2 regions of the Zoogloea sp. JDB1 genome follow, and region 2 is predicted to be linked to the other one. Evidence: predicted binding sites of a transcription regulator. Region 2 holds the regulator's gene; the other holds the start of a gene.
What was found. The regulator LexA, encoded in region 2, represses DNA repair genes until DNA is damaged. The targets are predictions, from matches to a motif close to ACTGTATNTANATACAGT.
Positions count from the first base shown of each region.

Region 1 (3,704 bases), 820 kb from region 2:
TGCGGTGCAAAATAGCGGATGGAACCGGCGACCGGATGAGGTACGCCGAGGCCGATTGTGCAGAGAATCCAATCCCGACTAGAATAGTCGGACAATTTCCTACACCCCGGAGAAACAAATGGCTCATACCCTGCCCGAACTGCCCTACGCCAAGAACGCCCTGGTGCCCCACATTTCCGAAGAAACCTTCGAATACCACTACGGCAAGCACCACCAAGCCTATGTGACCAACCTGAACAACCTCATCCCGGGCACCGAGTACGAAAACCTGTCCGTCGAAGAGACCTTCCTGAAGGCCCCTGCCGGCGGCATCTACAACAACGCAGCCCAGGTCTGGAACCACACCTTCTTCTGGAGCTCCCTTAAGCCGAACGGCGGCGGCGCTCCGGCTGGCGCGCTGGCTGACGCCATCAACGCCAAGTGGGGCTCCTTCGACGAGTTCAAGAAGGCCTTCCAGGCTTCCGCCGTCGGCAACTTCGGTTCCGGCTGGACCTGGCTGGTCAAGAAGGCCGACGGCTCCGTCAACATCGTCAACACCGGCGCCGCCGGCAACCCGCTGAAGAGCGGCGAAGGCAAGCCCCTGCTGACCATCGACGTGTGGGAACACGCCTACTACATCGATTACCGCAATGCCCGTCCCAAGTTCGTGGAAACCTTCCTGAACAGCTTGGCCAACTGGGACTTCGCTGCCGCCAACTTCGCCTGATCGCGAAGCGGCTGCAGCCACCGGGAGCCTGGTGACCTGATAGGTCGCCGCTCCCGGAACAGCCCCGACACCGGCTCACGCCGTGTCGGGGCTGTTCTTTTTGAGCACGTATTGAAGCGTGGAAGTGTGGCTTGTTGAGATAACTGAATTTATATACAGTTATTTCATGCCCCAACAGGATCCTCCCGCTTTTGCAGAGCTCTGTGCCCGCTCCAACTTCAGCTTCCAGACCGGCGCCTCCCACCCGGAGGAGCTTGTCGAACAGGCCGCGGCCCTCGGCTATACCGCGCTGGCGCTGGCCGACGAATGCTCCATGGCCGGCGTCGTGCGGGCTTACGCTGCCTGGCAGGCGCGCAAGGAACGGCTGCAGCTGATCGTCGGCACCCGCATCCAGCTCGAGGACGGCCCGCAGCTCGTGCTGCTCGCCGAGAACCGGCAGGGTTACGGCCAGCTGTGCCGCCTCATCAGTCACGGCCGGCTAGCAATGGAGAAGGGGCAGTACCAGCTGCACCGGCACGATCTGAACGGCGACTTCGGCCACTGCCTGGCCCTGCTGATTCCGCCGGACGCCGTCTCCACCACACTCACGGACGAAGCCGGCTGGCTGGCCGCCCTTTTCCCTGGCAGGGCCTGGATCGCCGCCCTCCTCCCGATGGGCGCCGACGACCGCCGCCGACAGGCGTGGATCAGCGCATCAGCACACGCCGCCGGCATCCCGGTCGCCAGCACCTGCGCACCTCTGATGCACCACCCGTCGCGCCAGCCCGTGGCCGATGTGTTGAGTGCACTGCGCCATCATTGCAGCCTCGACGAGGCCGGCTACCGGCTAGTCGCCAATGCCGAACTCCACCTGCAGAGCCGCCAGCGCCTCGCCCACCGCCACCCACCGGAGTGGCTGGCCGAGACGCTGCGTATCGCCGCCCGCTGCGAATGCCCACTTGGCGAACTCGGTTACGAATATCCAGAAGAAATCGTGCCTGCCGGCACAACGGCAGGCTCCCATCTACGCACCTTGGTGAACGCCGGCTTGCAGCGCCGCTACCCGCCTGCCGCGCACGGTCGGGATCGGGTTCCGGCCGACATCCGCGCCCAGGCCGACAAGGAGCTCGCGCTGATCATCGATCTCAAATACGAGGCCTTCTTCCTTACCGTTGAGGACATCGTCCGCTTCGCCCGTAGCAAGAAGATCCTGTGTCAGGGCCGCGGTTCGGCGGCCAACTCGGTGGTGTGCTACGCGCTGGGCATCACCGCGGTCACGCCGGAGGACGGGCATCTGCTCTTCGAGCGCTTCGTGTCGAAGGAGCGCCGGGAACCGCCCGACATCGACGTGGACTTCGAACACGACCGGCGCGAGGAGATCATCCAGTACATCTACGAAAAATATGGCCGGGACCGGGCCGCCCTGACCGCCACTGTAATCCGCTACCGTCCCCGCAGCGCCCTCCGTGATGCGGGCCGTGCCCTCGGCTTTGATCTCGGCCAACTGGAACAGCTCAGCCGCCGCCTGGCCTGGTGGGACGGCAGCCAGGTAGCTCCGGAGCGCCTGCGCGAAGCCGGCCTCGATCCGGACGCACCGCGTACTCAACGGCTGCTCGAACTCGCCAATACGCTCGTCGGCTTTCCCCGTCACCTGTCCCAGCACGTGGGGGGCTTCGTGATTTCCCGCGGACCGCTTGCCGAACTGGTCCCGGTCGAAAACGCCGCCATGACCGAACGCACAGTCATTCAGTGGGACAAGGACGACCTGGAAACCCTCGGGCTGCTGAAAGTGGACGTGCTGGCCCTCGGCATGCTGTCGGCGATCCGCCGCAGCCTGGACCTCATCTCCCGCTGGCGCGGCCGCCCCTTCACGGTGGCCGACATCCCGCGGGAGCAGGCCCCCGTCTACGACATGCTGTGCGAAGCCGACGCCATGGGCGTCTTCCAAGTGGAGTCCCGGGCCCAGCTGAGCATGCTGCCCCGCCTGAGGCCCCGTACCTACTACGACCTGGTCGTCGAGGTGGCCATCGTCCGCCCGGGGCCAATCCAGGGCGGCATGGTCCATCCCTACCTGCAGGCGCGGGAAAAGGTCGCCCGCCAGGAGCCCATCGACTATCCGCGGGAGGAGATCGAACCGGTTCTGTCCCGTACCTACGGTGTGCCGATCTTCCAGGAACAGGTCATGCAGCTGGCGATGGTCGCCGCCGGCTTCAGCCCCGGCGACGCCGACCAACTGCGTCGTTCCATGGGCGCCTGGGGACGCCAGGGCGACCTGCAGCACTACCAGGAGCGCCTGACGGCCGGCATGCTTGATCGCGATTACCCACGGGAATTCGCCGAGGCGCTGTGCCGGCAGATCCAGGGCTTTGGCAGCTATGGCTTCCCGGAATCCCACGCGGCCAGCTTCGCACTACTGGTCTATGTTTCCGCCTGGCTCAAACGGTTTGAGCCAGCAGCCTTCCTGTGCGGCCTCCTCAACAGCCAGCCGATGGGCTTCTACGGGCCGTCCCAGCTGATCCAGGATGCCCGTCGCCACCATGTCGAAGTCCGGCCGGCCGATGTCGGCGCCAGCGAGTGGGAGTGCACGCAGGAAGCCTCCAGCAGTGCCCCGGACATCCCCGCCGCCCGCCTCGGTCTGCGCCTCGTCAAGGGCTTCAATGCCGCCGCCGCAGAACGCATCGTCGCCACCAGGCAGGACGGTGCCTTTCTGTCGGTGGACGACCTCACGCGCCGGGCCGGACTCGATCCCGAAGAGCTCCGCGCGTTGGCATCCGCCGGCGCCCTCGCCAGCCTGGCCGGCCACCGGCGCCAGGCCTGGTGGGCCGCCAGCGGCGCCCAGGCAGCTCCCGGCCTGCTCCACCAGGTGCCGCTGGCCGACGACAGCCTCGCCCTGCCCGCCCCCAGCGAAACCCAGGATCTGATCGCCGACTATGCGCGCCTGGGTTTCAGCCTGGGGCGGCATCCACTGCTCTTCCTGCGCCCCCGCTTACGGGCCGAACGCTTCCTGACCGCGACAGAG
Region 1 is NZ_CM161496.1:4,364,287-4,367,990, forward strand. It holds gene AC1PPK_RS19775 (superoxide dismutase) at 119-706, shown strand; gene AC1PPK_RS19780 (error-prone DNA polymerase) at 873-3,704, shown strand, end outside.
Region 1: AC1PPK_RS19780 (error-prone DNA polymerase) is a predicted target of LexA. The motif match lies at 849-866, and genes of this name have one in related genera.

Region 2 (3,704 bases):
TCAGGCGAAATGGCCGTGGAGATACCAGTAATGGGGCGCGACGCCGTCCCGAAAAACCCAGGCCAGGCCGCCATCCTGACTGCGGGCGACGAAGTAGTCCCGGCGTACTGTGGCCTCGGGCCCATCCCACCAGCCGGATGCGATGCGTTCCGGACCGGCGAGGAGCGTCCACGGCGGCGGGGCCGGAATCGGTCGGGGCTCCGGCAGCAGCCATAAGGGGCGCGGCGAAGCCGGCAGCGGCGGCGGTTCTTGGCGGCCGCGGCTGCGGTCCGGCGACTGGGGTTCGACCCAGCGCCAGGCCTTCTCGGGGCGGTGGTCGGGATGGGAGGCGAGGCAGCGCACAGCCTGGTCGCCGAGACGGGCCCGCAGGGTGGCCAGCAACAGGCCCGCATCGCCCGGCTGGCCGTCATCGCCCTGGAAGAGTTCGCCGGCGGGCGGTGCCAGCGGACGGGGTTCGTCGGCGGTGAGGCGCAGGGCGTCGACGGCGGCCGGCAGGGGCAGGCGGTTCAGGTGCTCGCGGGCCAGCAGCTGGCAGCGCTGCATGTCCTGGGAGAGGGTGCCCAGCACGATTTCCAGCGGCGCTTCCGGCGCCTGGCTGTTGCGCTCGAATTCCAGGACCAGCGTAAAGCGTTCGATGCCGGCCTGGCGGGCGTCCAGCCAACCGGCCAGGCCGGCGAGCAGGCGGCGGGCGGCGAACAGCAGGGTGTCCACCTGATCGGACGGAGTCGGCAGCGGCAGGCGGGACGCATAGCGTTCGGGCGGAGAGAACCACGGACGCGGATCGGGGATGCGCCCGTAAGCCCGGTCGAGGGCGTCGGTGACCGCCTGGGCGTGGCGCCGGGCCAGACCGTGGCGCGGCAGGCGGCACACCTCTCCCAGGCTGGCATGGCCGGTACCGGTGAGCAGGTCCAGGCTGTCGGGGCTGACCGGCGTGCCGTCGGCGAGGGCGATCAGCGGCAGCGGATCGAGCCGCGCCGCCAGTGCTTTTCCGGCGTCATCCCCAGCGCCGAAACGGGCCAGCCAGCGGGCCGCCAGCGGTGTCTGTGCAACCGCCAGGCGGGCGTGGAAACCTAGTTCCTCGATGCCCTTGGTGATCTGCCGGCCCAGTGGAACGAGCCCACCGAACAGGCGCAGGCAGGTTTCCACCTCCAGCAGGATGGCGTGGGGCGGGTCGAGGCTGATGGCCGGGGTGAAACGTCCGGCCCAGGTGGCTATGTCGATCAGCGCCGCGTGCTCGAGGGCGGGCTGCCGGTTGACCAGGCACAGCTCCGGCGCTATGGCCAGTGCGCTGGCCCGCCCAAGCCCTGGCTCCACGCCGCGCGCCATTGCCGCCGGATCCGCGGCCACCACCCGCCGGCGAGGGTGGCCATCGAGGACCGCAAGCGGGGCGGCCTCACTGCGCCCCCGCGTGAAGACCTGGAGGGGCAGATCGGGGAGGTAAAGGGCGCACCAGAGCATGCTTGCCGGAGGGGGAGGAGGGCTGCTGCGGATCGATCGTTGCCGTCGAAGGATGTTCGAGGCCGCCGTCGGGCCGTGTGCCACCGCCTGGCCACGGGAGTTCGAGCGCCAGGGGGGCGGCCAGTTGCGGCCCGCGGCGCTTGAGGATGCGGATCCCGAGGCCGCCGCGGCAGGGGCTGAGGGCCAGCCGCAGGACGGCTGGCGAGGGTTGATGGGCCGCGCTTTCTGGGCGGAGCAGGATCAGCGGCGTGCCGCTTTCCTCGGCGGCCAGTTGCAGGCGGCGCAGGGCGCCCATGTCGGCGTCGGCCAGCCATAGCAGGACCACCTCGCAGCTGCGGGAGTCGAGGGCCTGGCGGGCCGCCCAGCGGGCGTGGGCCGGACTCTCGGGCTGGACGATGAGCAGGCGTTCGAGGGGAACCCCGGCCGCCGCCAGGGCCGGCGCATAGGGCAGGCCGGGCGGGGCGATGCAGGCCGCCCAGCGCCCTGCCGGCACGTTGGCGAGCAGGGGCAGCAACAGCCCCAGTTCACCGACGCCATTGCGGGGCAGCAGCAGTTCGCTCAGCGCGGCGAGGGGCCAGCCGCCACCGGGCAGGACTGCGTCGAGTGCGGCATGGCCGGTCGGCCGCCCCGGCAGGGCCGGCGTGGCCAGCCGGTCGCCGCGCCAGACAAGGTTGTCCAGGGATAGGGCGGGGGCGGCCATGGCGTGGTTCAGGCGATGCCGGTGGTCAGAAACTGTCGTTGCGGATCAGGCCGACGGCGATGCCTTCGATCTCCAGCTGGTCGTTGCGGGTGTCCACGACGATGGGTTCAAAGTCCGGATTGGCCGGCAGCAGCTCGACGATGGGGCCTTTGCGGGCCAGGCGCTTGACGGTGACTTCGTCCTCCACGCGGGCGACGACGATTTGCCCGTCCCGGACTTCGGTGGTGCGATGGACGGCCAGCAGGTCGCCGTCGAGGATGCCGGCGTCGCGCATGCTGAGGCCGCGCACCATCAGCAGGTAATCGGCGCGCGGGGAGAACAGGCCCGGATCCACCTGGTAGCGGCCTTGCACGTGCTCGGCGGCGAGAATGGGGCTGCCGGCGGCGACCCGCCCGATCAGTGGCAGGCCGAGGGCTTCCTTCAGGCGGATACCGCGGGCGCGGCCTTCTTCCAGGGAGATGACGCCCTTGGCGGCCAGGGCACGCAGATGGGTTTCCGCCGCGTTGGGGGAGCGGAAGCCGAAGGCGGTGCAGATCTCGGCCCGGGTCGGCGGACGCCCTTCCTGCTCCACGGTGTCGCGGATCAGCTGGAGGATTTCCTGTTGGCGGGGGGTGAGATTGTCGGACATTGAGGGCTCCTGTGAGTCTTGTGTAATTTTATACAGGTTGCGACGGATGGCAAGCCGGGCGTGCCTTTGCCAACCGGGAGCCGAGCCTCGGGAAGCGTGACAAACTGCGGGCTCCGGGCATAAATGACTTGAGCCTCCGCCCCCGGTGGACTATCCATTCAAGAGCATGCCTTCTCCTGATTGATGCAGGTGTGGCAAGCTGGCATCCGGAACACCAGCCAACAGATTTCGTAGACAAGGCACGCCACATAGATAGATTTCACCCCAACCCGCACGGGTTCGCGAGAGCCCAGCCCCCGGAGGAGAGATGCCCATGTTCGTCGGCCCGCAACACGCTTCGGGTAGAGTTCTCAGCGCTGCTCGGTTAGAATCCTCCGACTCGCCCGCGTCGCCTTCTGAAGGCTCGCCCGCTCCGCTCTTTTCCCTGCCCGATGCCGACATGGAGATGTTCGATCTGGCGTCGGTGCTGGGTTCCAGACACGTAGTCCTGTACTTCTATCCCCGTGACAACACCCCCGGCTGCACGCGCCAGGCCATCGATTTCAGTGACCACGATGCCGACTTCGAGCAGGAACACTGCATGGTGATCGGCATCAGTCCCGACGACTGCCTGACCCATGCCGATTTCCGCGACCAGCACGGCCTGTCGGTGGAATTGCTGTCCGACGAGGACGGCGAGGTCTGCCGGCTTTACGGTGTGTGGCTGTCGGCGGTGGTGGATGGGGTCGCCAAGCGCAGCGTGCGTCGCTCGACCTTCATCATCTCCAGTGACGGGGTGGTGCAGCATGTGCTGCACGATGTGAATCCGCGCGGCCATGCCGCCGAAGTCTTCCAGCTGATAAAGCAACTCAACTCAAGGAATGTAAATGGAAATCGCCAAGAACACGGTCGTCACGCTTGACTACAAGGTTACCGACC
Region 2 is NZ_CM161496.1:3,542,136-3,545,839, forward strand. It holds gene AC1PPK_RS15955 (Y-family DNA polymerase) at 1-1,458, opposite strand; gene imuA (translesion DNA synthesis-associated protein ImuA) at 1,394-2,158, opposite strand; gene lexA (transcriptional repressor LexA) at 2,184-2,786, opposite strand; partial or broken gene AC1PPK_RS15970 (peroxiredoxin) at 3,187-3,687, shown strand; gene AC1PPK_RS15975 (FKBP-type peptidyl-prolyl cis-trans isomerase) at 3,653-3,704, shown strand, end outside.